DNA from 4 places in the Shewanella sp. 10N.7 genome. Region 2 is predicted to be linked to each of the others. Evidence: predicted binding sites of a transcription regulator. Region 2 holds the regulator's gene; each other region holds the start of a gene.
The links. The regulator LexA, encoded in region 2, represses DNA repair genes until DNA is damaged. The targets are predictions, from matches to a motif close to TACTGTATNNNNATACAGTA.
Positions count from the first base shown of each region.

Region 1: a site for LexA is predicted at 3,009-3,028, ahead of recG (ATP-dependent DNA helicase RecG). Genes of this name have one in related genera too.
Region 3: a site for LexA is predicted at 2,468-2,487, ahead of LMH66_RS04545 (LexA family protein). Genes of this name have one in related genera too.
Region 4: a site for LexA is predicted at 2,828-2,847, ahead of recN (DNA repair protein RecN). Genes of this name have one in related genera too.

Region 1 covers NZ_JAJGZS010000018.1:41,647-46,151, reverse strand. Annotated here, with positions in the region: gene LMH66_RS12595 (calcium/sodium antiporter) at 1-82, shown strand, start outside; gene LMH66_RS12590 (tetratricopeptide repeat protein) at 327-1,013, shown strand; gene LMH66_RS12585 (sensor histidine kinase) at 1,149-2,321, shown strand; gene LMH66_RS12580 (response regulator transcription factor) at 2,318-2,941, shown strand; gene recG (ATP-dependent DNA helicase RecG) at 3,164-4,505, shown strand, end outside.
Region 2 covers NZ_JAJGZS010000022.1:51,938-56,442, forward strand. Annotated here, with positions in the region: gene coxB (cytochrome c oxidase subunit II) at 1-1,124, opposite strand, end outside; gene LMH66_RS14435 (cell division inhibitor SulA) at 1,567-2,073, opposite strand; gene lexA (transcriptional repressor LexA) at 2,070-2,687, opposite strand; gene plsB (glycerol-3-phosphate 1-O-acyltransferase PlsB) at 3,106-4,505, shown strand, end outside.
Region 3 covers NZ_JAJGZS010000005.1:23,822-28,326, forward strand. Annotated here, with positions in the region: gene LMH66_RS04535 (DUF1566 domain-containing protein) at 1-1,274, opposite strand, end outside; gene LMH66_RS20555 (hypothetical protein) at 1,287-1,436, shown strand; gene LMH66_RS04540 (hypothetical protein) at 1,732-2,136, opposite strand; gene LMH66_RS04545 (LexA family protein) at 2,507-2,914, shown strand; gene LMH66_RS04550 (Y-family DNA polymerase) at 2,931-4,187, shown strand.
Region 4 covers NZ_JAJGZS010000007.1:25,955-30,459, forward strand. Annotated here, with positions in the region: gene barA (two-component sensor histidine kinase BarA) at 1-846, shown strand, start outside; gene LMH66_RS05990 (YjaG family protein) at 839-1,450, shown strand; gene LMH66_RS05995 (AEC family transporter) at 1,796-2,761, shown strand; gene recN (DNA repair protein RecN) at 2,900-4,505, shown strand, end outside.

The DNA of each region.
Region 1 (4,505 bases), on a different contig from region 2:
TTTACGGATTGGTCGCCGTGAGGCTGTTGTATTAGTTCTCAGTTATCTTGCCTATATCGGCTACCTGATCGTACAAGTATAAGCCTGACAGGCTTAGAGGTTTATAAGCTTCACAATACCGTTAATGAACGCCAGCCTATTAACCCGATAGGCTGGCGTTTTTGTTAGTCATTGCTACCGCTTTTGCTTATCACTTGATATCGAATGTTTTCACTGATGACATTTGTCACCTCAAACTGATGACGTTTGTGCCTGCACAGTTTACGCCCATTCTTAGATACTAACTCCGAAGCAACAAACCTTTAATTGAATAAACGGAGTTAATCATGAAAACATTATTTATTACAGTCACCCTTTCATTAGTCAGCCAAAGTAGCATGGCAGATATTAGCGCAATTGATTCAGCAGCAAACGCGATGAACATAAATGAGCTTAAACAAATCAGCGAACAAAGCGTGGATTACGAACATGCTTACGCAGAATATCGCACCGCAATTACCGCGAATATTGTCGGACAGCGTGGCATGTTCAAGCGCTCATTAGATGAAGCTCAAACCACTCTCGAAAATATTCTTGGCCGTGAAGATGATGTTGAGTCAATGGCATTACTCGCATCAGTGTATGGCATGCAAATTTCAAATGATCCAACGAAGGGGCAAACATTGGGCATGAAAGCTGGCACTCTACTCGCACAAGCTGAGCAGATTGCCCCCAATAATCCTCGTATTGCATTGGTGAAAGCCATGAGTGCTTATTACACACCGACTCAATATGGCGGCGGTATGGATAAAGCAAAACAATATGCCTCTGTTGCTATCGAGCGCTTCCAAAGTCCATGTGATGACATTTGTTGGGGACACAGCGAAGCTTATACGTGGCGCGGACTTGCTCAGCAAGAGCTAGGTAATCAACAAGATGCCGAGCAAGACTGGCAGCAGGCTATCGATATTGACCCTAACTATAGCTGGGCTAATTTTTTACTTAATCCACCGACTTCAGCGCAGCAGTATTAATAAATCCCAGTATTCACACAACTTGAGTTACTTAAGCGGCTGACGAGTAACGTCAAACTGCTTGATAGTGTAAAACGAGCATACAGTTGCAGGTTTTTAATCTGCTACTGTATGCTAACTCAGCAAGGAGAGGTTATGAATCATCAACGATTAGCCCAGCAAATTGAGCAAGGAAAGGTTCACCAGAAAATGACCAACAGCGACACAATTCAACCTGAACGTGACTATAAGCAAAAAACCGCTTGGGTATACTTACTTAACTTGATTTTTTACTTCATCCCATTGTGGTTTATGCGGGACGACGTATTACGTATCAGCGTGAGTTTGTTGCTCCTAATCCCTTTTGTATACAGTTACTATTGGGCATTTAAAAGCGCCTCAGCTAAAGCCATTTACCCCATTGGGTTAATGCTACTTACCGCCAGTGTTGCAGCACCATTTACCAGTGGTGCCATTTCACTTTTCAGTTTTGCCGCCTTTTTTATTGGTTTTTTCTATTCGCTTCGCACCGCAGTATTCTGCTTTTTCATTTTATCTGGATGGTTGTGGACTCTGGATTTTCTGATTGGATTTGAAGCCTATTACTTCCCGCTCTATGGCATGCTCATCATGTTTGTCGTGGGATTACTTGGCGTGATTGAACACAACAGCGAGCGAGTGAGACGTCAGCAGCGTCAATCAAGCGATGAAATAGCCAGCCTCGCAACCGCGTTAGAACGAGAACGTATTGCCCGTGATTTACATGACATTATGGGTCACAACTTGTCGTCTATTGCCCTTAAAGCCCAGCTGGCTGAAAAATTAGTTGAAACAGGGAATTTACCTTTAGCCCAACAACACTTGAGTCAACTGGCCGATATTGCTCGTGAAAGCCTAAGCCAAATACGTCAGACGGTATCGGACTATAAACATAAAGGGCTAACCGATACGCTGCAGCAGTTAACGGGGTTATTGCGTGAACAAAGTATTGAAGTGCATCTCAAAGGGACATTACCCAAGATGCCTGCATTACATGAATCACAATTAGGGTTAATGTTCACCGAATTGGTCAATAATACAATTAAACATGGCAATGCCACTGAATGTGTATGGCAGTTCGCCCATGAAGATGAACAACTGAGCATTAGCTTTAGCGACAATGCATCGACTAAGGAGATCATTGAAGGCAACGGGCTTAAAGGAATCAGAGAACGAGTCGAGTTGTTATCAGGTGAGTTTAATTACACTACGGAAGAGGGTTATCGATTTATAATTTCTTTACCACTTTCAGCCCAACAAATAGCACAAAACAAGGACGTGGTTGAATGAGAATTTTACTGGCAGAAGATCAAGCTATGGTGCGTGGGGCACTTTCTGCATTGCTAACCCTGACAGACGATGCCGCACTCGGTAAGGTAGAAGTCACCGAAGCCGAAGATGGCGCCCAAGCGATGGCGTTATTAAAACAGCAGTCCTTTGATTTACTGCTCAGTGATATTGAGATGCCACAACATACGGGGCTCGAACTCGCACAATGGCTGCAGCAATATCAAGCTGACTCATCCCATAAAACTAAGATTATTATCCTGACAACCTTTGGCCGTGCGGGTTACATAAAGCGCGCACTAACCGCTGGGGTTGAAGGTTTTTTACTTAAAGATGCCCCAACCGAGAGCTTACTGTCAGCCATTAAGCAGGTGATGTCTGGTAAAAAGGTTATTGATCCCGAATTGGCGATCAGCGCAATTGGCGATATCGATCCACTCAATGATAAAGAGCGCAAAGCCTTAAGGCTTGCCAGCGAAGGCTTATCAACCAGTGATATTGCAGCACAATTATTTATTGCCGAAGGCACATTACGTAATTACCTGTCCGAAGCAATCAGTAAGCTAAATGCCACCAATCGCATTGATGCAGCGCGGATTGCTAAACAAAAAGGCTGGTTATAGAGTCGCTTAGCATAGAATCAGGTAATATTATTGCCTTGTTTTAAAACTCTGCTAAGATAAGCCATACATATGTATATATTTACAGTACTATTGTCCCTAGCATTGATTAACGCTGCAAAGTGAGTTGTATAACTCTTTGGATAACTCTCTTTGCCTGCTAAGCGCAAAATGAGATAAACCGTAAATAAAGTCGTTACCAGACACTATAAAGGCATTGTGGATTTGCAACCATTGGATCAGGTTCCTATAACCGACTTAAAAGGCGTCGCGAAAAAAGTCGCCGAAAAGCTCGAAAAACTGGGTATTAAAACAGTGCAAGATATACTGTTTCATTTGCCTATGCGCTATGAAGACCGCACCCAAATCTATCCTATTGCCAGTCTATATCCTGCCATGTACGGCACTGTTGAAGCTGAAATCGTTTCGACCCAAATCGTACCCGGTCGCAGACGTATGCTGACCTGCACCATAGCTGATGACAGCGGCATGCTGACTCTGCGCTTTTTCAACTTCTCAGTTGCCCAACGTAATGGCATGCAAAACGGCGCCATCATTCGTGCTTATGGCGAAATAAAACGTGGCAAACGTCACTTCGAGATCATTCATCCCGAATACAAAATCATCAAAGAAGGTGAAAACCCTGCTTTGAGTGATTCGCTTACGCCTATTTATCCATCCACTGAAGGCCTAAAGCAAGCCAGCTGGATTAAACTGACCGAACAAGCCTTAAATCAATTAACACAAGGTGGATTAACCGAGTTATTGCCTAGCGAGTTACAGCCCAATAATATGAGCATTGGCCGCGCGCTTCACCTCATTCATCGCCCCCCAAACGACATTGAACAGTCTGATTTAGAGCTTGGTATGCACCCAGCTCAGCAGCGCTTAGTGCAAGAAGAGTTACTGGCACATAACTTAAGCATGCTGAAACTACGTCAGCGTAATAACCTTGATAAGGCTGTGACCTTGCCCGCTACAGGTCAGTTGCTAAATCCATTTTTGAAAGCATTGCCATTTAAGCCGACAGGCGCACAACAACGAGTCGGCGCTGATATTAGCCGTGATATCGAACAACCCACCCCAATGATGCGTTTAGTGCAAGGGGATGTAGGCTCCGGAAAAACCTTAGTCGCGGCGCTCGCGGCGCTACAAGCAATAGAAAATGGCTACCAAGTCGCTATGATGGCGCCCACTGAATTGCTGGCAGAACAACACGCGGTTAACTTTGCTGCATGGTTTGAGCCACTGGGGCTAAAAATTGGCTGGCTTGCAGGAAAATTAAAAGGCAAAGCAAGAGCGCAATCGTTAGCGGACATCGCAGATGGCAGCGCGCAAATGGTGATTGGCACTCACGCCATTTTCCAAGAGCAAGTTAGCTTTAATAAACTCGCATTAATTATCATTGATGAGCAACACCGTTTTGGGGTGCATCAACGTTTAGGCTTGCGTGAAAAAGGCGTCAGCCAAGGTTTTCATCCTCATCAGTTAATTATGACGGCGACACCTATTCCCCGAACTCTCGCTATGACGGCTTACGCCGATTTAGAAACCTCGGTGATTGATG
Region 2 (4,505 bases):
GTTGTTGAACCGCCGCCATTAATATCAGCTGCTTGTACAACATCACCTGAGTTATTACCCCAAGCATTTCGCTCGTAAGTTACAACAGCTGCGATTTCTGTAGCAGTAAGCTGTTTAGCAAATGCTTGCATTGCAGTGCCTGCTTTACCATTAACCACGATATCAACATGATGACTTACCGGGCCTTTAATCAGTGGACTACCAATCAGAGATGGGAATACACCAGGAAGACCTGCACCGTTTGGTTGGTGACATGCGGCGCAAACGCCCATATAGACTTGCTCACCTTGAGCCATTAACTCGTCATATGTGAGTGTTTGTGAAAGTGAAGCTTCAGCTGCAGCTTTGGCATCTACGGCTAGCTGCTTTTGGTCAAGCAGCCATTGCTCATAATCAGCTTCGGAAACGGCTTCAACCACGATTGGCATAAAGCCGTGATCTTTACCGCACAACTCAGCACATTGGCCACGGTAGGTGCCGATTTTATCGATTTTTGTCCATGCTTCATTAATGAAGCCAGGGTTGGCATCTTTTTTAACCGCAAATGCAGGTACCCACCATGAGTGAATAACATCATCACTGGTCATCAAGAATCGAACTTTACGATTAATAGGTAATACGAGAGGTTTATCGACTTCTAATAAGTAAGTTTCAGTCTTTTCCGCAGAGCCTTGGATTTGCTCTGCTGGCGTTGAGAGTAAACTAAAAAACTCGACATCTTCGTTGAAATAGCTGTAATGCCATTTCCACTGAGAGCCAGTCACTTTAATGGTTAAATCTGCATCGCTAGGATCTTCCATAGCAATCAGAGTTTTAGTGGCAGGAATTGCCATACCAATAAGGATGATAAATGGCACGATTGTCCATGCTATTTCAACCTTGGTACTGTCATGAAAATCAGCCGGCACTGCGCCTTTTGATTTTCTGTGGTAGATCATTGAGTAAATCATGATCCCAAAGACCACAACACCTATAGCACAACAGATATATAGAATAATCATGTGGAGGTCATAAACCTTGCCACTGATTTCTGTTACGCCTTGCGTCATGTTAAGCGGCATATCAGCCGCCGCAAGCGGTACTGCAAATAGCAGCACCATTAATCCATACAACAATCGCTTCACAAGACCACTCCTCTGCCAATTGCGATTTGCAATAACAACAAGGAAAAGTCACACAGTAATACTCTGCTCTATGCAAACTTCTCTATTCCCGAAAAAGTTTGATCACTTCAAAGTACACGGTGGCTGCGAGTATCAATACTCGATTATTCTATTGGTTTATGGTGGCCACACTTGTACCTAATACTGAACTTTTCAATTCTTAAATTGACGCTTTTTATTCAAGGCTTTCTATACCGCATGGTACCAGCACAATCTTTACAGCGTTTTGTAGCTTTTTATCATTTTATAAACTCAAGAGTGACAGCAAATTGTTACTCTCTTGTTAACTACATTACTTGGAGATTAAATATTGATCAAGATCACTTTATCATCTAATTTGCTGAAAAAAGGCGCAAAAAAAAGCCCTTCACATAAATGAAGGGCTTTTTAAAGAGAGATTTGTTTAGTGAAAAGCAGATAAATTTAAGCTTGTTGGTGTTACAGAAGTATTGGCACCCATATGTTCATCATGTAAGTGAGTATTTACATCTTCAATGATGACACCTTGTGCTAATGCGCTTTTAGCAACCAATTGAATACGTCGATTATCACGCGCATCTAGTGGTGTAGTCCAAGTAATAACGGCACTGGAAGTACCACTTGTTAGTGCTTTTTCCATCGCCCAAAGCGTTTCTACTTCATCTTTAGTGTGAACAAGTAAAACACGATCCATGCGAACGTTAGCGTTAGCCAATATTTGTTTATAGCCAATATGCGGAGGATTAATCAGTACAATCCAACGACCTTGCTGACTTAAAATGGCCAAATGGCTGCACAACTGGGTTAACTCAGTTAAGCCTTGGTTGGCACTTTGCTTAGTTTCAATGCCTTGTTTAACTGGCGCAGTTGTTGATGTCATATCGACCCATAAGCCTGGATGACGTGGTGCATTACCTAATAATGTGTTCATAACCAACCTCCATTTCGGATAACGCCAACTGCAAGCCCTTCAATTGTCAGGCTCTGGCATGTTAAATCTACTTTAATCGGCGAATATTGTTCATTTTCTGCGTGCAGATAAACAACGTTGCCTTTCTTTTCAAAACGTTTAACTGTGACGTCATCATCTACACGAGCGACGACCACTTGACCATTTTTAGCTTGCTGCATTTTGTGAACAGCTAATAGGTCACCTTCAATAATGCCAATGTCTTTCATACTGTCGCCACGAACTCGTAGTAAGAAATTAGCATTTGGTTTGAACATTTCAGGATCAACTTGGAAGTATTGTTCAACATGTTCCAGCGCAAGAATAGGTTCACCTGCTGCAACTTGTCCGATAAGAGGGAGGCCTTCTTCAACTTCCTCTTCTTCCTGAATCATGCGGATTCCGCGTGAAGTGCCAGGAATAATTTCGATACAGCCTTTCTTCGCCAGCGCCTTTAAATGTTCTTCGGCAGCGTTAGCACTTTTAAAGCCTAATCTAGTGGCAATTTCTGCACGAGTCGGTGGCATACCTGTCTCAGCAATATTACATTTAATTAGTTCTAGAATTTCAGCTTGTCGTGGCGTTAAAGGTCTCATATTGATTCCTGTTTTTTTATACAGTGACTGTCATTATATACAGTATCTTTGGTCGCGCAAGTATTAACCAATGAAATTTATGGTATCTGCTGGTTTATTGTTGTTTTTATTATGTGGTATTGGGTTTTAGTTTATATAAATCAATGTCTTGATTGTTTTAGGGTATGTGTGATTTTTATTGGTACTAATTTTAATATTAGTACTTAACAGAGAGGTTTCAGGTCGATACAGTATATTTATACAGTACTGTTGATGCATTTCGTCCAGCATAAATCAGCGTTGGAATTGCTTAATTATTTTCAGCTAACGGCCTTCATATTGCCGCTCAATTGTTAAATACAGATAAGCAGGTTAGTGAATCCCATCTAGATTCTGGTATCCTATGCGCAATAAATCGTTGTAGATAATGCGAATACTCATGCTAAAACCAGATTCTATCATTGCTAAATCGTTGCGTTGGATTCAGAAATTAATGGTACACAGTGTTGTTGTGCCTGAAGATCCGTTCGCTGACTTAAATCTAGATCCAGAAAAGCCAGTGGTCTATGTCATGAAGACAGAGTCGCTGAGTGACATTGCTGCTTTGCATGAAATGTCGGCTAAGTTTGGCTTACCAAGTCCTTATGAAAGACTGGATGTTGATGGTTTAAATACCCCAAGAATTGTCTGTGTTGAAGGACGTAAGCCGCTGTTTGGCAAGCGTCACAGTGGTGAAAAATTTGTCGCCAATTTCACCAAACTACTCGAATTACATCAAAAGAATAAAGAGTTAGATATTCAGTTGGTGCCTGTTAGTCTTTATTGGGGACGTATTCCTGGTAAAGAAGATGACACCATGACCGCTGCAGTGTTTGAACGCGAAAACCCGACTTGGCTGCGTAAGTGGTTAATGATCCTGTTTTTAGGTCGCCATAACTTTATTCAATTCTCTAATGCAATGTCATTACGTTACATGGCTGATGAGCATGGTACGGATGTCAGTATTGCCCATAAACTCATCCGCGTTGCACGAGTCCATTTCAGACGTCAACGTAAAGTGATGACAGGACCGCAACTGCCAAACCGTCAGGCGATGTTCAACTCGTTACTTAAGTCAGAATCTATTACTAAAGCGATTCAAGAAGAAGCGGCGAACAAAAAGATATCTGAAGAAAAAGCGCGCGAAAAAGCCATTGAGTACCTCGATGAAATTGCCGCTGATTATTCTGATAACTTGATCCGCATTGCTGAGCGCTTTTTAACTTGGTTATGGAACAAGTTATACAGTGGTATCAGTATTAAAAGTGCCGAAAAAGTCAGAAAGCTACACCATGACGGCCATGAAATTGTCTATGTGCCATGTCATCGTAGCCATATGGATTACTTATTACTGTCTTACATCCTTTATTATCAAGGCATGGTACCACCGCACATTGCTGCCGGAATTAACTTGAACTTTTGGCCTGCGGGGCCAATGTTCCGTCGTGGTGGTGCGTTCTTTATTCGTCGTAGTTTTAACGGTAATAAATTATATACCGCCGTATTCAGAGAATATTTAGATCAATTATTTGCCAAAGGTTATTCAGTTGAGTACTTCACTGAAGGTGGTCGCTCACGTACAGGTCGTTTACTAGCGCCAAAAACGGGCATGCTAGCGATGACTGTGAACAGTGTTTTGCGTGGCATTGAGCGTCCTGTGACATTGGTGCCTGTGTATTTGGGTTACGATCACGTGATGGAAGTGTCGACTTACCATAAAGAGTTAAGCGGTAAGAAGAAGCAAAAAGAATCGGTGTGGCAGGTATTTGGTGCATTACGTAAATTAGGTAATTTTGGTCA
Region 3 (4,505 bases), on a different contig from region 2:
ACGATATGATCCCAAACACTCCAACGCCAGACTGTACCTCCATCAATACAAGGATTACTGCTACTAGCACGGCAGATTTCATATACCGCACCAGCCCATAGTGAATCATCAGCGACTTGTGTTCGCCCTAGTGCTAGGGCTTCCTCTGCAGTTTTTGCTTCCCAAACTATGGCAAGGATATTGCCATTGGGTAACACTTCTACATCGTGATGACTTAAATATTGTTCAGTTGACAGACTAGTACTCCATGCTGGATTACTGTCCCAATCCAGTATTTCGATAATCCCACCTGTTCCGCCCGCCATGTCAGCAAAAACAGGATCGATATTATCGCTAGTACCAGTGCGTAATAACGTGCCATCTTCTAAAAGGTAGACTGATAATCCAGGGCGGTAATTACTTTGCCAACTATGAACAGTTTCACCAAGTTCATTTATAAGGTAAGTTTCGGTAGATTTTAACGGTGAGAATAAAGTGAACTGCTGGGTATCAGTGCTATTGGATTCGATATCTCGAACACAACGGACTTTATTATTACTCCGTAAGATATCACCCTGAGGCCCTTTATAATAAAACACCCCGTCTGTTCCTTGTGCTGATGTTGCGCCAGGTTCACTAGCAACATCAAGTTTATCGTTACTTCGTTGTGAGCCTGCGCCATGAACATCTAAAATCGTACTTTGCATGTAACCTAAAGCTCGACCAAATGACACGTAGACTGCATTACTGCCGTCACCGTCGTTATCAACGTGTGTCGTTGACGCCCAGTAGTAGCCCCAATCAATAACACCTTCTTCATTCACAAACGAGGTACTATTAAATATGCTGTTTATAGCTGCTTGGTTGTGGGTATCTGGCGAAACAGTGTAATCAACAATACTTTGTAGTTCTTTTGCATTAGGCAGACGCCAATCAGTTTGGCTTGCTGTTGTAGCTGTTTGGCACTGTTGTACTGCATCATCCCAATTGTTCGAGTCAGTGTCGGTTTGCTGCCACATTAAGCCTGTTGCATTATCACTCACTGTTTTATTGTTATTATCAACAAATTGATTAACACCATAGTCTGTATTACCTGTAACACAGCGAACATAATATTCTTTTGTATCTGTCGGGTAGCCTTTAATTCTTCCGTCAACATAGTTAACACCAAACATGGTTGGGTCGCCAAACATCGTGTTGCTGACATAAAGTGTGGTTGATGCATATTGACCATCAATGATGCGATCATTCTCGGAATTTAAATCCCCAAATGCCCAATCAAAAACAGTTCCCAAAACAATAAATTTATTAATCGGTTTGATAAAAATGGCGACGGAAAAGTATCGGCATCAGAGTTTCAAGCAGGTACAAAACGATTTAATCATTTTGATAAAAATAAAGATGGTTATATCACGGCTAATGAAGCCCCAACAGGACCTCCTAAAAATACAAAATAGAACATAGAACATAGAACATAATGTTGCAGTATATATTCTAAGCTTTTGTAAAATAGAGAGTATAACTATTTACTAACACGAGATATTCACGAGGCTTTAGATTTAAATGCCCGGTCATCATTATGTGCTTATTATTTGCACATAACGATGATTTATTGTTCTGTATATTTCAACTATCTATTTATAAGCGGCTATTTTTAAGTGATTGCTTCCAAATGCCTGTTTCTAAATGCCTGTTTCTAAATGCCTGTTTCGGCAAGCCTATATTATGATTTGTTTCTATTGATGGATAGCGTTACAGATTAGCATAATGCACGCATTGGTTTTGAACTGCGGTTTGCTTAAGCAACTGAGTGAATTGCGCCTTACCACCTGCTCTTTCATCATTTAACAATTTTTCCATGTGTTGTGCTTGTGAAACAACTTGCTCCATTGCCGTTTGTCTCGCCTGTTGTTCTGATTGCCCTGTTAATACTAATTGCTCAACAAGGTTTGAGTAATTCTCGTAAACCATGCCTTTGTAATAATCCGCTTCAGTCGCCATTGGTGTATGGGAATAAATGATAGAACAGCTCACGGCTGATTCTATGTTCGCCCTAGCTTGATCGATTTGGATTACAACTGACTGCTGCGTTGAATAGCTGGCATTTGCTGCCACAGAAAAGAAAGCAAACATTGCGACCATGATTAATTTTTTCATATTTAATATACCTTTTACGTCGATGCGAGTAAGCCAGTGATGTAGTTAACTTGTACTAAGGTAACGACTTTCATCATTTATTAGTTACCTTTTTGCGCCAGTTAGTTCCAAAGATCTTTTACATTACATACCGCTTTACTGAATTAGCTAACTTGATAGCTATTTTACCTACTTTTGTTAAACCTAAGCTGAACAACCAATTAACTTATTCAATTCATGATGGTTCTTTTTAAGAAGCCTCAACGCTATCTTTGAATAAATAACCAACAGATTGTTCAAATCGAATACAAATAAACGGAAATTATTGCCAATTTTACGGGGAGGACTATAATACTGTATAAATATACAGTTACTTTTAGATGTGAAATTTATGAACGTTATTCCTATTTTAGCCAGCGCTGGGATCACCGGGTTTGAGTCCCCTGCAGCAGAATATCGACAACTACCACTCAGTTTAGATGAACTGTTAATTGAGCACCCGAGTGCCACCTTCATTGGTCAAGCCAGTGGTGACTCAATGGAAAAGATAGGCATATTTGATAAAGATATTCTGATTGTCGATCGTCACGTCAACGTTGAAAACCATGATGTAATCGTGGCTAATTACAACGGCAACTTCGTCTGTAAGCTGATTGATACCAAGCGCCGATTACTGTTGTCGGCCAATGACCATCACAATAGCGTGTTAATCCAAGAGCACGACAATTTTAGTGTTGAGGGCGTGGTGATCCGTTCAATTCGTTGCCATCGCCAAAGTCCTTTATTAGTTAATGATTAGAATGGGCGGTTAACTTATGTACGCCTTGGTTGATGCCAATTCATTTTATTGTAGCGCTGAACAGGTTTTCAGACCTGAATGGCGCGGTCGCCCTATTGTTGTGTTATCCAATAATGACGGTTGTATTGTTGCCGCCAACCGACAAGCAAAAGCGTTAGGCATTGGTAAGTTTGGCCCTTACTTTGAAGTAAAAGACTTATGCCACGAACTTGGCGTAATTGCGCTCTCCTCTAACTATGAATTATATGGTTCGCTCTCTAGTGCGATGATGGACGTCATTGGCCGCTTCGCACCAGAGCAACACATATATTCAATTGATGAATCCTTCTTATCATTTAAACAAACTTATCCTGCAATTCCTTGCTTGCTGACCCATGCGGTTGATATACGCCGCGCAGTATGGAAAGAAACTCGCTTGCCTGTTTGTGTCGGTATCGGTGAAACCCTGACCCTAGCAAAAGTGGCAAACCATGCGGCAAAAAAACTGAGTGGCTATAATGGCGTTTGTTATATTGACTCAGTTCAGCAACGACAAAATATTCTCGCTAGCATGAAGGTCACCGATGTATGGGGAATTGGTTCTCGTATAGGCAAAAGGTTACAACAAATGGGCATTCAAACTGCACTTGCCCTTTCTAAACTCCAGCCAGGGCTTGCACGAAAAAGCTTTAGCATTGAAATAGAGCGCACGGTACGTGAATTGAATGGCGAAGAATGTAAGGGCTGGGACAGTGCTCGAGCAGATAAGCAGCAAATTTTTTCGACTCGCAGTGTCGGTGAACGCATCACAGACAAAGAGGCATTACTACAAGCCTTAAGTAAGCATGCTGGGATTGCGGCAGCGAAAGCACGCAAACAAGGTTCTGCAGCAAGTAGCTTACTCATTTTTGCCAGAAATTCCCCCTATGATGAACAGCCTAGCGGTTTTAAGTATCACTACCGCTGCGCGACGCCTACCAACGACAGTTGTGAACTCATCAGTCATGCAACAAGCATTGGAAGCCAACTGTTTAACCCCTCTACCCGTTATTATAAAATCGGCGTCGGGCTGGTGGACTTATGTCCTGTACAACATTTACAAGGTGATTTGTTCACGCCGCCTAAAGATCCTGCATTAATGCAAGTTTGTGATACGCTCAATCAACGTTATGGCACTGACTCCGTCTTTGTGGCTGCACAAGGTATTGGCGGAAAATGGCATATGCGCCGCGACTTACTGACACCGCAATACACCACCAGCTGGCAAGATATTCCTCAGGTTAGTTGCCGTTAAAATAAAGCGCCTGTGCATTTATTCAATGCTGTAATAGCTCAAGCAGCAGTTGTTCGAGCTTCAATTGCTCAATCACATCTATTCAATCTACAATCATTCAACCTACAGTCATTTAATCAACAGTCATTTAATCAACAGTCATTTAATCAACAGTCACTTAATCAACAGTCACTTAATCAACGTGACTCATAAGCTGCCACTCAATAAGCAGTGTATTGACCTTATATTGCCCATTTTATACCGCTAAACAACTTGTGCGCAGCAACAAAAACAGCGCCTAAACAACACAAAAATATAACGACATAGCAACGTGAATTA
Region 4 (4,505 bases), on a different contig from region 2:
ATCAGTGACTATGATTTAGCCAATCAGCTTATCCATCCGCCAACCCAAACGGCGTTATTAACAGAAGTTAGCCAAGAGGTTGTTTTCGAGCGCAAGAATTTAAGCGTGCTCGCTGTTGATGACAACATTGCCAACCTAAAACTCATCGACACATTGCTAAAAGAAATTGTCGTTAATGTCATTTCTGTCAATAACGGTGATGATGCGGTCAAATACGCTAAACAACAATCCTTTGATGTCATCTTTATGGACATTCAAATGCCTGGCACCGATGGCATTACTGCAACCAAATATATTCGCCAAGAGTCACAAAATAGAAATACGCCAATTATTGCGGTCACAGCTCACGCCATTGCGGAAGAACGAGAATTGATTTTAGGTAGTGGTATGGATGGTTATTTGCCAAAACCGATTGATGAAGCAGCGCTAAAGGGGGTGATTAATCGCTGGATCAATAAACCTAAGTTTACCCACTTTGATATGCACACCTTGAATTGGGAACTATGCTTAGCTCAAACCAATCAAAAACCAGACTTGGCAATTGAAATGCTGCAAATGCTTGTGGACTCATTACCTAGCACTATCATAGACATCGAAACCGCCATCAAAAATGCGGATCATCAACTCATGATACAAACGGTACACAAGTTACATGGCGCCAGTTGTTACTGCGGCGTTCCCAATACCCAAAAGCTTTGCCAAGAGATAGAGTCATCACTGAAGAAAAAAATCAGCCTTGATGATCTAGAACCGGAAATACTAGAGTTACTTGACGAGCTAACTAAGGTAGAATCAGCAGCAAATCAAGTGATATCACAGTTATCAGCGGATGTTCCCAATGAGTAATCAACCCGGCTTTTTTAAACGTTTAAAAGCGTTATCTTTACCTCAAAAGCAATTATTTGCGACTGCACTTTGTCAGCGTATGCTGCCAAACTACCAACTTTTTTCTGAAGTATGTGAATTTGGCGAGCCAAAAATGCTCAGCACTGTATTAGATTTGCTTTGGCAATCTCAGTACGATAAAAAACTTAAATTTAACTACGATATCCATTTACAACGTCTTGAAGACAACACGCCTGAGCCAAGTGACTTTGAAGCATACGGTGTCTATCCAGCAATGGACGCAGCAGTGGCATTAACAACGCTTCTAGGCGGCATTCAAGGTAAAATAGAAGAAGATATTACTAACATCAGTAAACTGTCTTCAAGCACTGTAGCCAATTATATCGAAGCAATCAGTGTTGAAGAACTTCAAGACGAGCTAAACGAAGAAGTAGTCGAAGAGTTTGTTTTCAATCATCCTGTTATGAAAGAAGAGAAAGAGCTTCAAGGGATGTTGTTGGATATTGTTGAAGCTAATCCAAAAATATCTGCTGAATTTATTAAAGAGTTACGCAAAGAAATTGTCGATGCTGGTGTATCAAATATTGGCATTAGCGCTCAGTAAATAGCTAAAAGGGACGCTGTTTAATCAGAGTTAATAGTGGGAGTGATGCCAGCAACACTCCCTTTACTTCTTTGAAGGTTTTTATCATCTAAAGTAAGACCTTAATCGCATTTTCTTTTACGTTATTTCAAGTAGACTCATTTAATAGAATCGAAATTAAAGGCTATGACTCATTCAACTTACAGCCAAAACTTCTTGTATTACCTACAAGCTATTGAAGGTTGCGCTCGATTAGTTTCACCTTAATATTTACAACATTATGATTGAGTATTTTATGCTTGAATCGCAAAACACTCACGACTAGCGCCTATCATTATCACTTTACTCATTAACAAGGATTGAGGGATGCCCAGTATTCTTACCCCTCTTATTGCCGTTTTCGGAATCATGCTTTTAGGCTTTATTATACAAAAGCTTAAAGTCTTGCCACATGATACTGACTTTACCCTTAATGAATATGTTTACTATGTTGCCTTCCCTGCAATACTGTTTATTGCCTTAGCCGAAACTGACATTGATGAAATTTTACAATGGGGGTTTATTGCATCATTTGGCATTACAATGCTCGTTACCTATTTTGTCACAGCTGTCATCTCGTTATCAGCTGATAAAAAGCAACCTGCATTAGCTGCTATCAGGGGGCTTAATACCAGTTTTGGTAACACAGCCTTTATCGGTATTCCTCTGATGATGATGCTCTATCCAGGAAACAACCATGCAATTACAGCAGCTGCGATTGCCAGTTTATTATCAATTGTCATGTTTGCCTTTGTGATGGTAAGCATGGAGCTCGACATTAATAAGCAGCAAAAACGTCATCCCATTATTATCATGCTAAATGCACTCAGCAGTAATCCAATCGTAATAGGCTCTGTACTTGGGGTCGCAGCTTCAGCGCTTAAGCTCCCTATTCCTGACAGTCTAAGCGTGATGATGCGACTTATCGGTAATACATCTAGCCCGTGTGCGCTGTTTGCAATCGGTATGGTGTTAGCCAAAGCCATGCATGGCGGCGAAGAACCCTCAGAAACTAGACACCACATTGCTATCGAAATGACCGTGCTAAATATGTTAAAGCTGGTATTTCAGCCCATTATCGCATACGCCTTGTTACGGTATTTTAATGTTGATACTGAGTTGCTTATCATGGGCGTTATTTTGGCGGCGCTTCCTACTGCAGCGAGTGTTTACTTACTTGCCCAACGCTATCAAACCTATGGCTTAGCCAGTGCTAAATGCATTTTAATCAGTACAATCGCCACCTTTATTACACTGCCTATTATTGAGAAGTTACTCCACAATATAAACTGAGCCAGCTTATATTATTGTTTACATGGAGATTAAAATCCTCATAACAGAAATCAACAACCAGTACTTTACTGTATAAAAAAACAGTGTAAACTGTTTATAAATACAGTGGTTTGATGATTATTCACACAAGGATTGATTATGCTTTGCCAATTAAGCATTAATAATTTCGCGATTGTACGTTTTCTTGAACTCGACTTTAAAGCCGGCATGACCAGCATTACAGGTGAAACAGGTGCGGGTAAATCGATTGCAATAGACGCCTTAGGTTTATGCTTAGGTAATCGCGCTGATGCCAATACAGTGAGACCTGGTGCCAATAAAGCTGAAGTGAGCGCACGCTTTACAATAGATGATGTGCCATTTGCCAAACGCTGGCTTGAAGATAACGATCTTGATGTCGAAGATGAATGTATATTACGTCGAACCATCAGTGCCGATGGGCGCTCTCGCGCTTACATTAATGGTAACCCTGTACCACTTTCGCAGTTAAAAACACTTGGACAACTATTTGTTGGGATCCATGGGCAACACGCACACCACGCAATGCTAAAAAGTGAACATCAACTCACACTACTCGATAGCTACGCCAATCATAAGTTATTGCTTGATAGCGTGACTAAAAGTTATCAGCGCTGTAAAAATGTTGAAAATGAACTCAAACAATTACAACAGAATCAACAAGAGCGCATCGCACGAAAACAACTGGTGCAATATCAAGTTGAAGAATTAGATGAGTTTGCTTTAATACCTGGCGAGTTTGAACAAATAGAGCAAGAACATAAACGCTTAGCAAACGGCACCGACTTAATTGAAAGTTGTCAAAGCGCACTCCAATTGCTCAGTGAAGATGACGAACATAATATTGAATCTTTGCTTAACCGCGCTGTGACAGTCGCTGACAGCTTACAGAGCTTTGATCCTACACTTAAAAACATTGCTGAAATGCTCAATGAAGCTTTAATACAAGTCCAAGAAAGCACTAGTGAAGTGCAGGATTATCTCAGTAGAATTGAGTTAGACCCTGAACATTTTGCCTTTCTTGAGCAGCGAATATCTAAAGCAATGCAACTGGCTCGCAAGCATCATGTGCAGACCGAATATCTAGCTGAGCACCATGGGCAGTTAAAAGCTGAACTATCAGAGCTCAGTAGCGATGCAAGCCGTCTAGATGAGATTCAGCAACAATTAGATGACAGTAAACTCGCTTATATTAAAAACGCACAGAAACTCAGCCAAAGCCGCCAACGTTATGCCAAAGAGCTCAATAAACTGGTAACTCAGTCAATACACGAGCTAAATATGCCTAAAGGCAAGTTCAATATTGCGGTTAACTTTAATCCTGAGTCACAGTCATTAATGGGCAGCGATCAAATAGAATTTCAAGTAACCACCAACCCAGGCCAGCCCTTACAACCTATTGCTAAAGTGGCATCAGGTGGTGAGTTATCTCGAATAGGCTTAGGTATTCAGGTCATCACGGCTAGAAAAGTTTCAACCCCAACATTAATATTCGATGAAGTTGATGTGGGTATTTCTGGCCCGACAGCAGCGGTTGTCGGTCGAATGCTTCGTAGTTTGGGGGAATCGACCCAAGTTATCTGTGTGACTCATTTACCACAAGTTGCCGGTAATGGTCATCAACATATGTTAGTGAACAAGTTTACCAAAAGTGGTGGCACTGAGACTCAAATGAAACCGCTTGATAAAGAGCAGCGCATCAGTGAGTTAGCAAGGTTACTGGCGG